2 regions of the Paenibacillus sp. FSL H8-0104 genome follow, and region 2 is predicted to be linked to the other one. Evidence: riboswitches for the same ligand, from Rfam matches in the RefSeq annotation. Region 2 holds a riboswitch; the other holds the start of a gene.

Region 1 (9,799 bases), 480 kb from region 2:
CTGAACCGCCATGATCAGTGAATCCTGAATCAGAACGTCCGCCCTCTTATACTGTCCAATTTTAGCATCCATCGACAACACACAGCCATTTTTCAACAGATAACTTGTCCGCACAAGAAACATCTCCCATCTATTTTGGTTTGAAAGACGATCACATCCTGCTTACGAATCTGTACTGCTTCTGACTATTTTTTCGCTAGTATATATACATTATATAGTTATTGTTAGTATTTATCAATTTTGGAATTTGCGTTTCGCCCGAAATCTTCTGACCTTCATCAGATTGCCACACATCTTATCATCACAGTACTTCTGTGTTCTGCTTCGGGTATCATCATAGAACATCCAGCGACAATCCGAATTATCACAGATCCGAATCCTGCCGCCTTCTCCCTCCACCAAAGTCATGGCAAAATCAGCAGCTACCTCAGCCATAACCTGATGCCAATGTGTTTCTACAGCTACCAGTTTGAGTTTCAGTTCCTGATCAATTGTAGTCAATGTCCTTCTCACATGCCCTGATTCCATAACGCCGTTCAACCATTGTTTTTCTATATCCGTTAATGATGCTCCAGAAGATAAGCGGGCTCCAAGAGCTATCAATTCATTCCTGAAATTTCTCATCGACAACTCCTCTTCTGGAGATGCAGGGACAGAAGCGTTAAGTTGCCATCGTTCCAGAAAATCTTGCTGCCAGTTCGCCTTCCCAAGTCTGTCCTCCGATCGATCTCCCCCACGCCAATCGTGATAATCGCTGTTTACAAAATCGGTCCATAATCTGTCCATACATATACCTCCGTTCATGTAACCATCTAAGTAAATAAAGAAGGTTACAACTCATCTTTGATGTGTTATATTAAGTGTAACCTCATTAATCAGTTTTAGCTAGTTACATCACCTATCACAATTATACGCAAGGAGGAAAAGGCAATGACGAACACAACAGCACTAGATGTGTTACTTATTCAAAAGGATGATACTTGGGATCAATGTAATTGGATTGTACCTTTGTCGAAATCCTTGGAGGGCCTTACAGCAGAACAAGCAGCCTGGATTCCACCCTCAGGGGGATTAAGCATCTGGCAGTTGGTTAACCATATGTATTATTACAACCATCGCTTATTATGTCGCATGCAAGGTAAGGAGCCTACCCTTCCTGCTGTAGACTCCAATGAATACACATTTGGGAATCCGGGAGATGCAACGGATGCAGCTGGTTGGAATACACTGATGCAGGGTACAACTCGATTAGCCCAGCAGTTGCGAGATCAATTAGCTGCACTACAAGAGTCTGATCTTGAAGCCGCATATATGGACTCCGAAGAGAAATGGGCACACGAACTGGCTCGCTGGGTACTCCATGATGCGTATCACGCAGGCCAGATCGTGCTCCTTCGCAGACAGCAAGGAAGCTGGAAAATCGTTTTCTAAAAAAAATGCTTGAACTGCTAGCGCTTACAGGAATAAGATGAACTTATTAATGTTACAGCTTGTTCAACACACTATATAATTGAATAGGATCTTCGGGGTAGGGTGCAATTCCCAACCGGCGGTGATGTTCTTCGGAACCAGCCCGCGACTCGCTAATTGTTCTTAACGAAGGACATTCAGCGACTGACTTGGTGTGAATCCAAGGCCGACGGTACAGTCCGGATGAGAGAAGATCAACACATTGACATGCCGTTCACGGGAAGGCCTCTTTCCTGACGCATGTCCTTGGATGAGCCCCCGTTTATTTGGTATATACCAAAACGGGGGCTTTTGTCGATTTTGCCAACTGAAGATTCCGTGTTCTGACGAAGGAGTCCTGAATATGGAAAAGACATCAGCAGCATCACCTGTTTACCGCAAGGAACGAAGTAATACCGGATTCTGGCTTGTAGTTCTCGGCGCCGCCTTATGGGGTGTCGACCCACTCTTCCGCATTATTTTGCTAAATACAATGACATCCACGCAGATTGTACTGGTGGAACATATCATCGTCAGTCTTATTGCCATTCCCGTACTGTGGAAATTTCGGGCTGATCTGAAAAACCTGCGTGCTCGCCACTGGATTGCCGTGATTTTTATCTCATGGGGAGGATCAGCACTCGCAACGGTATTGTTCACCATGGCACTAACACATAACGATCCGAATACGGTGCTTTTATTGCAAAAAATGCAACCACTCTTCGCTATCGTGCTGGCTAAACTGTTATTAAAAGAAACGTTGCCACGTCGCTTCGGTGGATTGTTCTTCATAGCATTAGCAGGAACGTACCTGCTTACATTTGGCTTCACATTGCCATTAGGTAACTGGGACAACTGGATTCATGCTGGAAGCTTGTTATCCCTTGGGGCTGCTGCCTTATGGGGAGGTTCAACCGTTATGGGACGATTGATGCTGGGTCAGGCGCGTTATGAAACGGTCACCTCTCTTCGTTTTGTCGTTGCTCTCCCGCTCCTGATCTTTATGACGTGGAACGAAGGCGCAGCATGGACGTTTCCGTCCGGAACGGGTGAACAGACCGCTGTCATCCTCAACATTCTCGGTCAGGCATTGTTACCAGGTTTGCTCAGTCTTCTGTTGTATTACAAAGGTCTGTCGTCAACCAAAGCCTCTGTTGCAACTCTCGCAGAACTTAGCTTCCCGATGGCCGGTGTGTTGGTGAACTGGATTGCTTTCCGTACACTGATTACATGGGAGCAACTGCTTGGTTTTATCCTGATCTGGGTGGCCCTCTTCGCCATTTCCAGACAGCAGGAAAGATCATCAACTGCGGCCGATGCTGCACCGAAGCTGCGTACAGAGTAAGTGGATATATCTGAGGTCCACATATAAACAAATAGTCAAATATAAAATAAAACCATTGCACATCAAATTAGATGAGCAGTGGTTTTTTATTTCCATGACTCGATATTACTCGTTCATTTTCTCAATTAGTAATATGAGCTATTAACCCTGTGCTTTATTTCCATATCGCAAATGCAAATCCCCCTCTTTTCCCTCCAACCTCATAACGAGTATGCATATCATCGCACTACGATTCTTCTATGTTTTGTCTTTTGTCTAATCCGGTGGTACGATGACATATGGAATAAACAGATGAATTATATTCAGAGAGGAACGATCATAATGTCTTCATTCTCATATACCTCCTACGACGCCGTAGGTTTGGCTGAACTGATCCGATTCCGGGAAGTATCCCCGGTTGAAATGCTTGAAGCGGCGTTTGCACGCCTTGAAGAAGTAAATCCGCAACTTAATGCGGTTATTCGTACATATGAATCTCGTGCACGGGAGGAAGCCGGTTTGGTTCGACCTGGAGAACAACCTTTTGCCGGTGTTCCCCTGCTCCTAAAAGATATCTCGCAATCCTTGGAAGGTGAATTTCTGACTTCAGGCTCCCGTTTGTTCAGCGAGCATCGTGCATTGCGCAATTCCAATTTTGTCACTCGACTCCGTGATGCAGGCTTTATCTTCATAGGACATACCAATACGCCTGAATTTGGTTTGAAAAATATTACCGAGCCCCGTCTTCATGGTCCCACTCGCAATCCATGGAATATCAACCACTCTCCAGGTGGTTCGAGTGGTGGTGCCGCTGCTGCTGTAGCTTCGGGTATTGTTCCTCTTGCCGGAGCCAGTGACGGAGGAGGTTCGATTCGTATCCCGGCTTCCTTTAGCGGATTGTTTGGATTAAAGCCAACCCGCGGGCGCACACCTGTAGGACCGGGAGTTGGTCGTCAATGGCAAGGCGCATCGATTGATTTTGCCCTCTCTCGCTCGGTTCGGGACAGTGCTGCATTGCTTGATACGTTACAAGTCATTCAGCCCGAAGCTGCGTTCCATGCTCCACTCTTTCCAGGCAGTTACTTGGCTGATATGAGCTATCCACATCAACGCAAACTGAAAATTGCATACACAACGGATTCGCCCGTGGGAACACCTGTCAGCGCAGAAGCCAAAGAGTCTGTATACAAGCTCGTTCGCTGGTTGGAAGATCAAGGTCATCATGTTGAAGAAAAACTGAGTCCAGTCAATGGAGTTCGGTTGATGGAGAACTATTACATGATGAACAGCGGTGAGATGGCTGCGATGATCTCTTCCATGGAACGATCCATGGGCCGGGCTCTGACCTCCGATGATATGGAGATTGAATCTTGGGTTCTGGCTGAAGCAGGCAAAAAGGTGTCCGCTGCGGAATTTGTACATAGCTTAGCTGAATGGGATGTAGCTGCAGCCCAGATGTCCACTTTGTTCGAGCGTTATGACTTCTACGTCACACCTGTTAATGCTTTTCCTGCGCCTAAGATTGGTGAATTAACGCCTCATGACGAACAGATTCGTAACCTAATGCGGATTAGTGAATTGGACAAGACCCAGCAGCAGCAACTCATCTATGAAATGTTTGAGCCAAGTCTTACGTATACACCGTTCACCCAGCTTGCGAATCTGACAGGTCAGCCTGCGATAAGTGTACCTCTGCATATGACACCTGAAGGGTTGCCAATGGGCGTTCAAGTGATGGCAACCAAGGGACGCGAAGATTGGTTATTACATCTGGCTGGACAGCTTGAACAATCAGACCTCTGGATCGGGATGAGAGGTAATCCACTGTTCCCAGCATAAAGGCATATAATGTGGTTTGTGTTTAAATTCACCATTGGATGTTCCTGCCTGAGTAGAGTACGGCGCCATAACAGTGCATGAAAGCTTCATCTGCTCCGCATACTGAAAGCAAAAAGTAGCGGAGGAATGTGACGGATGAATACGAATCAGCGCCATAAACAGTCTTATCGTATCCCAGCCAAAACGGGATATGCCCTGAAAGTAAGCAAGGGTTCTTTACTACGCATAACGGATCTGGAGGGACAGCAAGTCATTGATTTTGTGGCATATGATGCTACGGATGCTAACCATCGCTTGGATCCCGGCGTGACAATGGACGTATTGCGTACTTATCGAATTAAACCAGGACAATTTGTATATTCCAATCAGTATCAACCTTTACTCAAGATTGTCCGTGACACCGTTGGGGTACATGATTTCTTCAACTCTGCTTGTCGTCCAGAGATGTATGAGGTGTTATACGACAAAAAGGATCACGCCAGTTGTTATCACAATCTGAACACGGCACTAGAACCCTTCGGAATCTTACCGCCGGATCAACACTATCCATTTAACCTGTTTATGAAGTCCGTTGTAGACAGTGAAGGCAAGATTGATGTTGTAGCTCCCGACTCTCGTGCAGGTGATTATATCGAGATGGAGGCATTAATGGATCTCACAATTGGGCTCTCCGCCTGTCCTTGTGAGGAAAGCTCATGCAACGGATACAACTGCACCCCTATTCAATTGGATGTGGAACTTTAACAGAATGACAAGGCCTTGACGCAGTATGAGATAAAAGTAGTTTGTTCTAATTCACTCCTTGCGGGAATACGATGACTTGTACCCATTTTCTGTGACGACTGGTACAATTCATCGAACCCGTTAAGGAGTGAACGTGTTTATGTCTGTACTGTTCAGTTATATCATTCTGGGAATATCATTGTCCGCTCCAATCGGTCCGATTAACGCCGCCCAACTCGACCGTGGAGCCCGCCACGGATTCATGCATGCCTGGATTCTAGGACTCGGAGCTATGTTTGCAGATTTGGTGTATATGCTGCTGATTTATTTTGGAGTTGCCCATTTTCTGGACACGCCGTTCATGCGCTCTTTTCTCTGGTCATTTGGCAGTTTTATTCTGATTTACACGGGAGTGGAAACGCTCTCGAAGCTAAAGCAAGGCATTCAGGGTACATCTACTGCGGAAGCAACTGTTCGAAAATCATTTATATCCGGATTTTTGATGGCCCTGTCCAATCCACTGAATATTTTATTTTGGCTTGGGATCTATGGCTCTATTCTCGCGACAACTGTGAAACATACGGATACCGCTCATTTGCTGCTCTACAGTTCAGGCATATTCATTGGTATTCTGGTGTGGGATGTCATTATGGCTGGCATGGCCAGTCGATTCCACAAACATAGCAGTGAGAATGTATTGCGCTGGATCTCTATCATTTCGGGAATCTGCCTGATCGGATTTGGTTTGTATTTTGGGTACGAAGCTGTACGTTCCATATTTTTCTGACAACAAAATCAGGCTGGACAGTCACCCAACTTCCCCCACATTAATACTGTAACGGTATCATGTGGAATGGAGTTGGGAATCAATGGCGGAGCTGTATAGTGCCGACGAAATAAACACCTTGTTTGAGCGTCTTCCATCTTGGCAGCAGGACGCTTATTCGCAATTTGGTAAAATGATCGCCGACGAAGATAATACGTATCCATGTGTACCTGGACGAATGGGATTTCTGTCAGGACATTTGAGGTACGGATTTACGTGTGACCCCCGATCTGAACATGCTGCCGAAGATATGGCCGATCTGCTTAGACAATATGGTCCTGTCTCCAGAGACACCGGTCATTACGCTTCCATGGTTGTGATCTGTGAGACGCCAAGTGATCTGAAAGATCATACAACGGTAGAGCAATATCAGACGTTATTCTGGCAAATGCTCAATCGGGTAAGTTCACACGATACCGAGCCGTGGCCGGAACATATTTCAACCGATCCTCATGATTCATCATGGGAGTTTTGCTTTGGCGGAGAGCCTTACTTTTGTTTTTGTGCAACTCCTGCACATGAACTCCGAGCCAGCCGGCATTTTCCTTATCTCATGTTTGCTTTTCAACCACGGTGGGTATTCGAATCCATTAATGACAACACCCCTCTTGGCCGTAAAATGAAAACCTTAATTCGCAAACGTCTCGCTGCATATGATGCTGTACCTGCTCACCCTTCGCTGATGTGGTATGGTCAGCAGGATAATCTGGAATGGAAACAGTATTTCCTGCCTGATGATGAGCAGACACCTTCCAAATGTCCATTCATGCGGATGAAGCAAGCCTTAGGCAAGTTGACGAAATAATCTTAAAGCACTCATAATCCGTTGTACGACCTCCACGAAAGTTGCTGAGAGTTGCTTATGGTTTGGATGGTGCTGACTGCGATGCTTTCGAGCCACGTACCTTATGAACAACATACGTGATGATCCCAAGGAACACCAAAAGTCCCACACTTGCCAGCAGACCCGTTCTGCTGGCTTTTTCCATCGCTGTCCCAGCCACAGCAGCTACAATTAATACTATGGCAATCCATACTTTGATGCGATTCCACTTCACGGGCTTCATTTTTTTAATGTACGTGATGCAGATGAGCAGCCATGTATACATTAATACCAGACTACCTGCTGTCGTCACATATTCAAACAAACTCTTGGGCATCCATAATGCCATCAAAGTAGACAGGACTAATCCAGCCGCTGTGCAACACAATGCCTGAAGTGGTATGTCCTTTTTTCCCCAGGTCTTCGTGAACAGTTTTGGTGCATCTCCATCTTCTGCGAGTTTCACCAACATGGACGTAATGGCATATAACGAAGCCACCATCGTCGAGAATCCGGCTATAATCAGAATTCCGTTGAGAATGTGGACCACAACAGTGAATCCAATGGTTGCCATGGCTTTGACAAGCGGACTTTCATCTGGAGTTAACTGAACTGAAGGCACAAGCAACAGGATCAACGCAATTGCAATCACATAGAGTGTACTCACCGATAATAGCATCACTCGACCTGATTTCACTGCATCTTTTGGTTCTTTCAGGTTAGCTGCCATCAGGCCCATAACCTCGATCCCGGCAAAAGCAAAGAATGCATAAATGAAACCGGTCCATACCCCTTTACCCCCATGCGGGAACCATTCATTCTTCAATTGCTCGGGTGTGACTTTTACAGGTAACCAACCCAGACAAGCCGCTCCTGCTATAGCTATAAATGCAACCGTTGCAGCAAGTTTGATTACAGCAAGAATATTCTCCGTTTTGGTTAATCCCTTTGCTCCCAGTGCAGCAATGAACAGACCTATAGCGGCATAGATCGCAACAAATGCCCATAGCGGAAACTTGGGAAACCAGAATTGTGAGAACAGCCCAAGTGCCGTTAATGAGCTGCCCATGATGAGCATTTCAGAGAACCAGTACATCCATCCACTACCAAAACCAGCCCAAGGTCCGAATGCTTCGCCCGCATACGTTCGAAAAGCACCTTCCTTAGGATCATCTGCCGTCATCTGCGCCAGCGCACCAAATACAAAGTAAGTGCCCGCAGCAGCGAGCAGCAACAATACAAGTACAGATATGCCGGCCCAATGAATCGCCAGACTGGTCCCTAGAAAAAATCCCGTTCCCAGTGTGCAACCCGCGCCAAACAAGGATAGGCTGACCCAACTTAGTTTTTCGTCGTCGTTTTTACGGTGTTGCTGACTTTTCATGAAGTTCCTCCTTCTGCCTTATCCCCTTACGATTTACAGGTCATGGAGGTTTTATGTCTGTATTACCAAAAGAATTATTATTAGTTTACATAATAATTAATATGTTAAGATTATTCTGATAATGAATTTAAGGTGTATGCTTTTAGAGATTATTCATAAAGATATATTTTCAATTTGATTAAAATTCGCAAAAAAAGGGGTTGACTTCAATCGCTTAGAATGGTTTTCCTTTTAAACTTGGTGGTGCGTGAATGTGGCATATGAGAGATGGTAACTAAGGTGAGAAAATGATCTCTCTATTGTGAATTTTTCATATGTTGAAATATTATAACTCAGTCGTTATTTCTTTTACATTGAACGTAGATTGCCTATTTTTCGTATTTTCTCAATATCTTCGTCGTTTTTTATAAATTTAGTCGCTTATAAGAAGGGATATTTCCTGGGATTTTTCCTCTTTCATCCTTTGTCACCCGTTTTGAACTAAGCTGACGTATAGACATTATTCCCTAAAATTTTTCGCAGCCCCTGATCCGAAAGTTATTGTGAATTTTTCATATGTTGAAAATATTTTATGTTGGTCATAAAAAAGCCGCCATATGGCGGCTTCGCTAATATTTCTGACTTAAGTCCGGCCAGTCCAATCTGCTCCGGCGATTTCTTTCCATCGTGCTCTAATTTCATCATACAATTCCTGTGGGAGTTGCCCTTTAGCCACAAGATCAGCATTTTGTTGCCAGCGATTGGGCTTGGCTGTTCCTACAATAGCTGTGTCTACACCTTCGGTACTTAGCGTAAAACGCAGTGCTGTTTCCACCGCTGCCTGGGCATCTTCACCCAGAAAACCATAGTTCAGTTCACTTAAGCGCTTCCAGTATATAAATGGATAAGCCTCTTCCGAAAGTGTATCATACGTCCAAGCCGCATTGGCAATTGGTCTTTTGGCGATGACACCCATGTTTCTTTTTCTTGCCTCAGGCAACGTAAGATCAATTGCTTCCTGATCTGCGATATTTAATGAAGTCTCCAGGCTGTCAAATACTCCGGTCTGAATCGCATATAGCGCATCTGTTGTATCCCCACTGTATCCGATAAACCTGGTCTTACCTGATTCCTTGGCACGCTGTAGCACTTCGATCACTGCTCCTTGTCGGAGTACTTCTTCGGAGCAGCTATGCAAATGGATAACATCCACATAGTCCGTTTTCAGCCTTTTCAGACTACGGTCAATCGTTTGCTCCAGTACTTTGGCATCCCAATCCGGACCTTCGATCCCGGCAGCATGTCCACATTTGGTGAACAAATAGTAGTCATCACGCCGATATGACAACACCTCGCCGATTAATTCCTCGCTGTCACCGTAACATTCAGCCGTGTCTATCACGTTTAATCCAGCATCCAGGGCACTATTCAGCAATGTCGCTACATCCGTTT
Region 2 (9,799 bases):
CAATTGTTCCAGTATATAAAAAGTGAGGAATGCAGATTATGTATTTACATGGTACAAGTAAAATAAATGCGCAAGGGCATCTAGAGATTGGCGGAGTTGATGCAACAGATCTGAAAGAACAATTTGGAACTCCCCTGTACGTTGTGGACGAGCAATTGGTTCGTGAGCGTTGCAGAGAGTACATGGAAGCATTCCGTGCTTCCGGACTTGGCTTCCAGGTTGCTTACGCAAGTAAAGCATTCTGTGTAATGGCGATGTGTGCCCTTGCAGCTGAAGAAGGACTTTCCTTGGATGTCGTATCTGACGGTGAACTGTTTACTGCACTGCAAGCAGGATTCCCGGCTGAGCGCATTCACTTCCACGGTAACAACAAAACGCTGGAAGAGATCGAAATGGCTCTTGATGCAGAGATTGGATGCTTTGTTGTTGATAACTTCAATGAATTGCATCTGTTGCAGGCTGTAGCAGCGGACAAAAATCGTAAAGTAAACATTTTGCTTCGTGTGACGCCTGGTGTTGAGGCACATACGCATGAATATATTTCCACAGGTCAGACGGATTCGAAATTTGGATTCGATATCGGTAATGGTACGGCATTTGAAGCGATTGACTTGGCTTCCAAGCAGTCTAATCTGGTATTGCTCGGTGTGCATTCCCACATCGGTTCCCAGATCTTCGAAGTTGAAGGCTTCCAGATGGCGGTTCAACGTGTTGCTGAATTTGCAGCAAGTGTATATGAGCGTCTTAATGTTGCTTTCAAAGTGGTTAACCTTGGTGGTGGATTCGGAATCCGTTATATCGATGGAGATACGCCACTTGAAGTTGCACAATACGTGAAGGCTATTACAGATGCCGTTAAAAATCATTTTGCTCAAATCGGCTATGCCGTACCTGAGATCTGGGTTGAGCCAGGCCGCAGCATCGTGGGTGAAGCGGGAACAACGCTGTATACCGTTGGAACAAGCAAAGACATTCCAGGCGTGCGTAAATACGTTGCCGTTGATGGTGGTATGACCGATAACCCACGTCCTGCTTTGTATGAATCCAAGTATGAAGCTGTGCTTGCCAACCGTGCGAATGAGGCTGCTCAGGAAACAGTATCTGTTGCGGGTAAATGTTGCGAGAGTGGCGATATGTTGATCTGGGATCTGGACCTGCCAAAAGTGGAAAGCGGCGATCTGCTCGCTGTAGCTTGCACAGGTGCGTATAACTACTCCATGGCGAGCAACTACAACCGGATTCGTCGTCCAGCTGTTGTCTTTGTCAAAGACGGTCAAGGGGATGTCGTGGTACGCCGTGAGACGTATCAAGATATCATCCAGAATGACCTGGTACCAGCGCGCATTGGAAAACAGCCAGTAACTCGCTAATTCGTCAAAAGATAATGCGATTCTGCATTATTCAAGATATAGGGATTTTGCAGTTGAAGCAGATGAAAAGGGAACTTCCTTTTTTGTCTGCTTTTTGCGTATTTGAGCTAAATCATGAAAAAAAGTTGCCGTTTTTTTTGCGATCCAGACATTTTCGGTGTACACTAAGAAAAGTGCTGTAATGCTTGGCCCAGGGTCATGCGTTCTGGCACCATTAACGATGGTCAATACGAAAGGAGTCATTTACATATGGCGAAACAAGCGAAAATTAAATTGGCAAACGGCGGAGAAGTTCTGATCGATCTGTTCGATCAAGAAGCTCCAAACACAGTAGCAAACTTTGAGAAACTGGCTAACTCCGGTTTCTACAATGGTCTTACTTTCCACCGCGTTATCCCGGGCTTTGTAGCTCAAGGCGGATGCCCTAACGGTTCCGGTGCAGGTGGCCCAGGTTACACAATCAACTGTGAAATTAACCCGAACAAACATGAGCGCGGAACACTTGCTATGGCACATGCTGGCCGTAACACAGGTGGAAGCCAGTTCTACATCTGCTACCAACCGCAACCACATTTGGATGGACAACATACTGTATTTGGTAAAGTAACTAAAGGTATGGAGTTCGTGGACGCTTTAGAAGGTAAAGACAAAATGGAAACTGTTGAAGTTGTAGAAGCTTAATACCTTCACCTTAACTGGATCCAAACATGAAGTGCTTCTTTTAATAGAAGCACTTTTTTTATTTTTTACATACTTCAAATCGATAATTAGAAAGGATGAATATAACCTTGGATATGGTTACTCAGCTAAGCTTGTTAAAACAAATTTATAGTGAGCGCACGTTGTGGGATGAAGAATTGCAGGCATCGCGCCATGTCGTTCCGGATAGTCTATCCGTAAAGGATCGAGAAGCGCTTGAGGCAGCCGGGCATGAACCGAATCGCTTTGTACGTCCGCAACATGATGAAACGATTACTGAGCTGAAAAAAGTTGCGAACCAATGGACGATCAATGATGCAGCGCAGGCCTTTGTATCCTCTTTGTGGTCAGCACCCATGATCTGGCGTTCGTTGCTTACAGGCAAGCTTATTGCGAGCAGTATGCCAAGTCATGAACATACGCCATATCCATCTTCGAACACTTGTAAGATCTGCGGATTAAGTGTGGATCAAGCAACTGACACAACGCTGCAATGGTATTGGCGGATGACCAATGGAACCCCGTTGGACGGTGATCCTTTTGGATGCGTGTTGGCACTTCGAGAGCTGGCTACCGCGCAGGAGCTTCCAATACCCAATGAGTACGACCGCTGGACATTCCGTGCGGTGTTAACGGTGCTGCGCGAATTACCTCCCAAAACACGTTACAGCAAGGCAGCAGTAGCGCTCAAGAAGGAACGTCTTTTGCCTACACAGAAGGAATATGCCTACCGTGATTTACTTGAGACGTTAGCTCTGATTGGCATATTGGATACGCAGGAACATCCTGGAATGATCACGGAATTCACCTCATACATGCAGCGTGACGCACGCCCCAATGTGCGGGTTGAAGTGCAGGCCCCTCTGGCGTGGTGGGATTCATCTGTCGGAATTAATGAGAACAACCTGAACAAGATATTTCATGATTTTGATCTGAATAATATATCACTTGCGGATAAGCCTGGTGAGAGTCCAGCTGTAAAGGACACGATCTTAGGGGCATTGGAGAAGAAGAGAAGTGTTCGCGGAAAAGTACCAAAGGCATCACCTGATGCAGGTACCGGGGAGGTACAGTCTGGAGATGTGTATGCTGTTCGGGTCCGGGAAGGTGTATGGGTGACTGTATATTGTCATGAAGTCAGAGACAAGCGCGTCATCGTTGAATATCTGGATGGAGTCTTCCCAGAGATGCCGGGAAAAGCAGATTTGCATGGGACGTTTCGACCGAGAGCGAATGGACGCTGGAAATGCTCGGCTATTGCGATCGATTCCACAAGTTGGGTCAGAAGGGTGGCAAGAGAGTTCCCGCTTCCGACTTCGCCCCTGCAAGAACCTGATCGCACTCCATTCCATAATGCCAAAGAATTAAAGCATATGGCGAGCTGGTGTTTTCCTGATATGTAGAATGATGCGATGGATGTGAAATAGGCCTCCAAGCCAAAACCGTGCCTCTTTGAGAGGAAGCGGTTTTTTGTTGTTTCTTAGCTTATTAAAAGTTAGTATGTGACAAAAAGGAACAAAAAACAATTGATTTTTTGGCATTAAAGTGCTAACATCCAAGTAATAACGAAAGCAATCCTTCAGGGCAGGGTGTAATTCCCTACCGGCGGTGATGCAGGAAGTGTAAGGACCTATGGTGTCCAGCACTTGATGCAAAGTCCGTGACCTGTCTGCCATTGGCAGATGGCTGATCTGGTGTAATTCCAGAACCGACAGTATAGTCTGGATGGGAGAAGGAGAGGTGCAGACCTAACAGGTTTGCATTCAGCAGGAGTATTGCTGCACAGTCACAATTTGTATTGTCTTGCACTGTGCAGGGAAGATCCGGTTACGTCGGACAGTTCCATACATATGCCGCACTATAAAAGCTCTTTACCTGTAATTGATGTTCATTAAGGTATGTGTCTATTTTCACTTGCCCGAAATGAAGTTTTGGGCAAAGTGTTGGCGTGCTGTATCCATTTCACTCCTGCTGGTGACATTTGTCTCTCATCATCCCCATCGAACTGATTGTTCGACGGGGATTTTTTAATAAACAAGACTTTAAACCGCGGGGTGAACGGATTTGGAAATGATCAATGATGAATTTTATATGGCACTGGCATTGGATATGGCGGAACGAGCACAGGGACAGACGGGGATTAATCCGGTTGTTGGATGTGTAGTTGTGAAAGAAGGCCGTATTGTAGGCCTGGGGAGCCATCTGAAACGTGGAACCGGTCATGCAGAGGTGCATGCACTTAACATGGCAGGCAGTGATGCAGAGGGAAGTACGGTATACGTTACACTTGAGCCTTGTAGTCATTATGGCAAGACGCCACCTTGTAGTGAACGCCTGATTCATGAAAAGGTGAAACGTGTTGTGGTGTGTTGTGAAGATCCAAATCCGCAAGTATCCGGCAGGGGTATAAGCATGCTTCGTCAACAAGGCATTGAAGTTGAAGTTGGCGTACTGCGTGAGCGTGGAAGACGCATGAATGAAAAGTTCATTAAATTTATCACAACGGGTCTACCTTTTGTGACACTGAAGACGGCTACTACTCTGGATGGCAAAATTGCTACTCGCAGCGGAGACAGCAAGTGGATCTCTAACGAGCCCGCTCGTGAGATTGTGCATGCCCTTCGTCATCGTCACCAGGGAATCATGGTTGGCGTCGACACGGTAATCGCCGATAATCCGGAACTAACAACCCGTTTGCAAGTCGAAGGCATTAGTCCAGTGCGCATTGTAGTGGATTCCAAGTTACGTCTTCCCGTAGGTGCCAAAATGGTTAAGGATGGTCTTGCTCCAACATGGGTGCTGACAACAGACGAAGCCAGTCCTGAAGCTGCTGAACGTTTGGAAGCCTACGGCGTCGAAATTATACGCTGTGGTCCTGGACCACGTGTGGATCTGTTAAACGGACTTAGCAAGTTGGGTGAGCGTGACATTGGTTCAATTTTGCTTGAAGGTGGAGGCACCTTGAATGGAGCCATGCTGGAGGCAAGGTTGGTCGATCGACTGCTCATGTTTATCGCTCCGAAGATTGTAGGCGGTTATGATACACCTGGAAGCTTCCGCTTCGAGGGTGTGGAACGTATGAATCAGGCGATTCAATTGAATCAGTTGGAGATTGAACAAGTTGGAGATAATATCAGCATTGGCGGTATTCCGGTGTGGCCTGAATAAATAAATGGATTTGAAAGTAGAAAGTTAGGTTCTTTATACTTGAAAAAGGGAGGCGGCAGCATGTTTACCGGTTTGGTGGAAGAAGTCGGTCAGATCCGGCGTATTGGTCGGAAAGGCGAAGCGATGGTCCTGAATATCGGAGCTTCCGCCATCATGGACGATCTGAAGATTGGTGATAGTGTAGCAGTGAACGGTGTGTGCTTAACTGCGACAACGCTCGAAGGTGGAGGTTTTACCGCCGATGTAATGCCTGAAACCTATCGCCATACCAATCTCAGTCAGCTGCAATCTGGCAGTAAAGTTAATCTGGAGCGGGCCATGCAATCAGGCGGTCGTTTTGGCGGACATATCGTTCAGGGTCATGTCGATGGTACTGGAGTGATTGGCAGTATAACACGTGATCAGAATGCAATTGTGTTTGAGATCAAGCCTGATGATCACCAGTTGTTCAAATATCTGATCCCCAAAGGATCGGTTACACTGGATGGCATTAGTTTAACCGTTGTCCATACATCGGATACCGCATTCACGGTTTCCATTATCCCGCATACCATTGGTGAAACTGTACTAAATGTGAAAAAGACAGGGGATACCATTAATATCGAATGCGATATTTTGGGCAAATATGTGGATCATCTGCTCCAGTATGGGAGAGGACATCGGGAGACGGGTGCTGGCAAGCCGCGCAGTATCAGTGAAGATTTTCTCTCCAATCACGGATTTGCATAAATAGAGAACAGAAATTAACTGGAGGTGGACCAATGTCAGAACAATCCATTCTGGACACAATAGAAGAAGCCATATATGATCTCATGCGTGGTAAACCCGTCATTGTTGTGGATGATGAAGATCGGGAGAATGAAGGCGATTTTATCGCTTTGGCCGAAAAGGCGACACCTGAAGTCATTAATTTCATGATTACTGAAGGTAGAGGTCTGGTCTGTGTTCCGATTACACAACAACGTGCGGACGAACTTAACCTGAAACCGATGGTTCAACAAAATACGGATTTCCATGGAACAGCCTTCACCGTTTCTGTGGACCACAAAGATACGACAACAGGTATTTCGGCACATGAACGCTCTATTACCGTGAAAGGTCTAATTGATCCTGAGGCGAAAGCCGGGGACTTCCGTAAGCCTGGTCACATGTTCCCGTTGATTGCAAAAGACGGCGGAGTACTTCGTCGTGCCGGGCACACAGAAGCGGCGGTAGATTTGGCCATTATGTGTGGTTCCTACCCTGCTGGCGTTATTTGTGAAGTGATTAAGGAAGATGGCACGATGGCCAGACTTCCGGATCTGCAGGAGATTGCCCGGAAGCATGATCTGAAGCTGATCAGTATTCAGGACATGATTCGTTACCGTAACGAAAAAGAGCAGCTGGTTCAACGTGAAGTGGCTGTGCGTATGCCAACGGACTTTGGTGAGTTTCAAGCGGTGGCTTATACAAACGCTGTGGACAATAAGGAACATGTGGCTTTGGTCAAAGGAGAAATTGATGGTTCGAAACCCGTACTTGTACGTGTGCACTCTGAATGTTTGACAGGTGATGTATTCCATTCGCATCGTTGTGACTGTGGTCCGCAGTTTGATGCGGCACTCAAACAGATCCACGAGGAAGGCAATGGTGTACTGCTTTATATGAGACAGGAAGGTCGGGGTATTGGCCTGATCAACAAACTCAAAGCCTATAAGTTGCAAGAGGAAGGTATGGATACTGTTGATGCAAACCTGAGTTTGGGTTTTGCTGCTGACTTGCGTGATTACGGAATTGGTGCCCAAATTCTGAAAGACCTTGGGATTCGTCAGATCAGGCTGTTAACTAACAACCCTCGTAAAATTAAAGGTCTTGAAGGATATGGACTTGAAGTCGTAGAGCGTGTCGCGATCCAGATGGAGGAGAACGAGGACAATACGGTTTATCTTCATACCAAGCAAGCCAAGCTGGGGCATATGCTCAAGTTTGATGATATCGAGCAAAACGAACAGTAAATATATTTTAGATGAACAATGTTCACCATGTAATTTATGGAAGAGATTAATTAGGAATTTCCGTTACTTACATTACATTATACCGTTAGGGAGATGACTTGAATGCCACAATTTTTTGAAGGACATTTAGTTTCAGAAGGATCACGATATGGAGTTGTCGTTGGACGTTTCAACGAATTCATTACCAGTAAATTGCTTAGCGCAGCGCTCGATGCATTCAAACGTCACGGCGTTCAGGATGATGAAGTGGATGTAGCCTGGGTTCCAGGTGCGTTCGAAATCCCTTTGATTGCGCAGAAAATGGCAGAGAGCGGCAAGTATGATGCGGTGATTACCTTGGGAACTGTCATTCGTGGATCCACTACGCATTACGATTATGTGTGCAACGAGATGGCTAAAGGGGTAGCAGCAATTAATCTGAAAACTGGCGTGCCTACGATCTTTGGACTGGTTACAACAGAAAATATTGAACAAGCGATTGAACGTGCTGGAACCAAAGCGGGTAACAAAGGTTGGGATGCAGCTACGGCGGCAATTGAGATGGCAAACTTGACGAAACAGCTAAAATAGTGCTTATTTAATAGTAGTGCCCTGCTTTGCGCAGACGAACACGGGAAACCGATTCGGACGGCTTAGCAGGGTTTTGTATTTTTCTGGCGGGAGGATTCGTCTAGTGACGGTAGTTACATACAAACTGGAGACTTTTGAAGGGCCTTTGGATCTGCTGCTTCATCTGATTGATAAGGCTGAAATTCATATCCAGGATATTCCCATCAGCGATATTACCGATCAATACATGGCGTATCTGCATTCGATGCAGGAACTGGAACTGGATATTACGAGTGAATTTCTGGTCATGGCAGCAACATTGCTGTCGATCAAGAGCAAACTTTTATTGCCCAAACCACCGGTCATTGAGGACTTCGAGGATTATGATTATATGGAAGAAGAAGATTATGATCCACGTGCAGAGCTGATTGCGCGTCTGATAGAATATCGCAAGTACAAGGGAATTGCGCGTCATCTTCATGAACGGGAGTGGGAACGCAGTCTTATATTTTCCAAAGAGCCCGAGGATCTGCGCCCCTATATGCCCGTAGAAGCCCAATCGAACCCGGTTGAGGGTTTACACACCTCTGACCTGATTGCAGCATTTCAGAAGGCGCTACGCAAGGCTGAGAAGCGTACAACCGTAACCCGGATCAAACGGGATGAGATTTCGGTTAAGGATCGGATACGGGATGTCATCGGCGCTTTGGAAAGTATGGGGCCGGGTGGCAGACTGTTATTCTCCAAGTTGATGGATGAACATATCTATCGCCATGAGATTGTTGTCACTTTTCTGGCGGTGCTGGAACTGATGAAGATGAAGCAGATTGTCTGTTATCAGGAACGGATGTTTGAGGATATCGTTATGGAGTGGAGAGGGGAAACAAAGAATCATGGATTTTCCGAAATTGAAATCGATTATTGAAGGCCTGCTGTTTTTGTCCGGAGAAGAAGGTCTGAGTATCAAACAAATCGCCGAGATCGTTGACCAGCGAGTGGAGCTTGTAACGGACGCGATTGAGGAGATGATTCATGAATTTTCACAGCAGGGACGAGGTGTACAGATTCTCAAGATCGCTGGTGTAGTTCAGTTGGGCACCTTGCCTGACCACGCTGTATATTTCGAGAAACTGGCATACTCTCCCGCGCGTACGTCCTTATCCCAAGCGGCTCTGGAGACGCTGGCTATTGTAGCGTACCGGCAGCCCATTACACGGGTAGAGATTGAGGAAATCCGCGGTGTAAAATCGGAGCGGGCCATCCATACGCTTGTGAATAAGGATCTGATTATTGAAGTGGGACGAGCCGAGGCGATCGGACGACCAATTCTGTACGGAACAACCAAGTCATTCCTGGATTATTTCGGACTGGCTTCAATTAAAGACCTTCCGGAACCGGGCTTGTTCGAAGATTCCGAAAACCTGGAGGAAGAGACACAACTATTATTCAACAAACTGGATTTGCAACAACTGGAACCGGAAAGTGCTGATCCGGTGGATGATCTAAGTCAATTTGACAACGAAGACGATAATACGGACTCTTCACTCTAATTTGCAAGCTCATACTAACCGACACCCATCAGTGGAGTCGGTTTTTTTGCGCATTGTTTTTAGATAAATGGTGAATAAAACAGTTTCCAAACAAATATCAAATGGGATTTTTAGGTCAGACGTGAATTTTTTCCTATTCAGAGTGCCATACTAGACGAGAAAAGAATTGAGGGCTTGGAGGTAAGGCCTGTGTGGATTTGGCTTGGAGGAATCGGTTTGTTGTTCGCATTGCTGATTGCCGCAGTCCTCATCTCAAATGTTCATGTACATTTTACATTCAGTAAACATAAAAGTGATGATTACGCCAATATTAATGTTCGTCTTCTCTATGGAATTGTGCGGATTAACTATGAGATCCCGAGTATTGTTTTTCGCAATATGAAGGAAGGTTTTCTGGTCAAGACCGAACAATCCATGAATCATTCGAGAGGCGAGGCCCAAGGAAGCGAGCGGGTCAACAAACGCAAAG

What was found. A riboswitch is a leader RNA that binds a small molecule or an ion and turns the genes downstream of it on or off. The one in region 2 is predicted to bind FMN.
Region 1: linked by a shared signal. The riboswitch ahead of NST38_RS17485 (DMT family transporter) and the one ahead of ribD (bifunctional diaminohydroxyphosphoribosylaminopyrimidine deaminase/5-amino-6-(5-phosphoribosylamino)uracil reductase RibD) in region 2 are both predicted to bind FMN.

Annotation. Positions count from the first base shown of each region.
Region 1 covers NZ_JBBOTC010000001.1:3,937,723-3,947,521, forward strand. The annotation lists gene NST38_RS17470 (amidohydrolase family protein) at 1-114, opposite strand, end outside; gene NST38_RS17475 (CGNR zinc finger domain-containing protein) at 235-786, opposite strand; gene NST38_RS17480 (DinB family protein) at 931-1,431, shown strand; FMN riboswitch at 1,516-1,669, shown strand; gene NST38_RS17485 (DMT family transporter) at 1,814-2,794, shown strand; gene NST38_RS17490 (amidase) at 3,116-4,612, shown strand; gene NST38_RS17495 (DUF1989 domain-containing protein) at 4,748-5,356, shown strand; gene NST38_RS17500 (LysE family translocator) at 5,496-6,122, shown strand; gene NST38_RS17505 (YqcI/YcgG family protein) at 6,205-6,966, shown strand; gene NST38_RS17510 (amino acid permease) at 7,022-8,368, opposite strand; gene NST38_RS17515 (aldo/keto reductase) at 8,991-9,799, opposite strand, start outside.
Region 2 covers NZ_JBBOTC010000001.1:4,416,005-4,425,803, reverse strand. The annotation lists gene lysA (diaminopimelate decarboxylase) at 39-1,370, shown strand; gene NST38_RS19650 (peptidylprolyl isomerase) at 1,620-2,051, shown strand; gene NST38_RS19645 (hypothetical protein) at 2,165-3,472, shown strand; FMN riboswitch at 3,641-3,810, shown strand; gene ribD (bifunctional diaminohydroxyphosphoribosylaminopyrimidine deaminase/5-amino-6-(5-phosphoribosylamino)uracil reductase RibD) at 4,134-5,237, shown strand; gene ribE (riboflavin synthase) at 5,298-5,966, shown strand; gene NST38_RS19630 (bifunctional 3,4-dihydroxy-2-butanone-4-phosphate synthase/GTP cyclohydrolase II) at 5,999-7,231, shown strand; gene ribH (6,7-dimethyl-8-ribityllumazine synthase) at 7,334-7,801, shown strand; gene NST38_RS19620 (segregation and condensation protein A) at 7,905-8,705, shown strand; gene scpB (SMC-Scp complex subunit ScpB) at 8,674-9,330, shown strand; gene NST38_RS19610 (DUF2953 domain-containing protein) at 9,520-9,799, shown strand, end outside.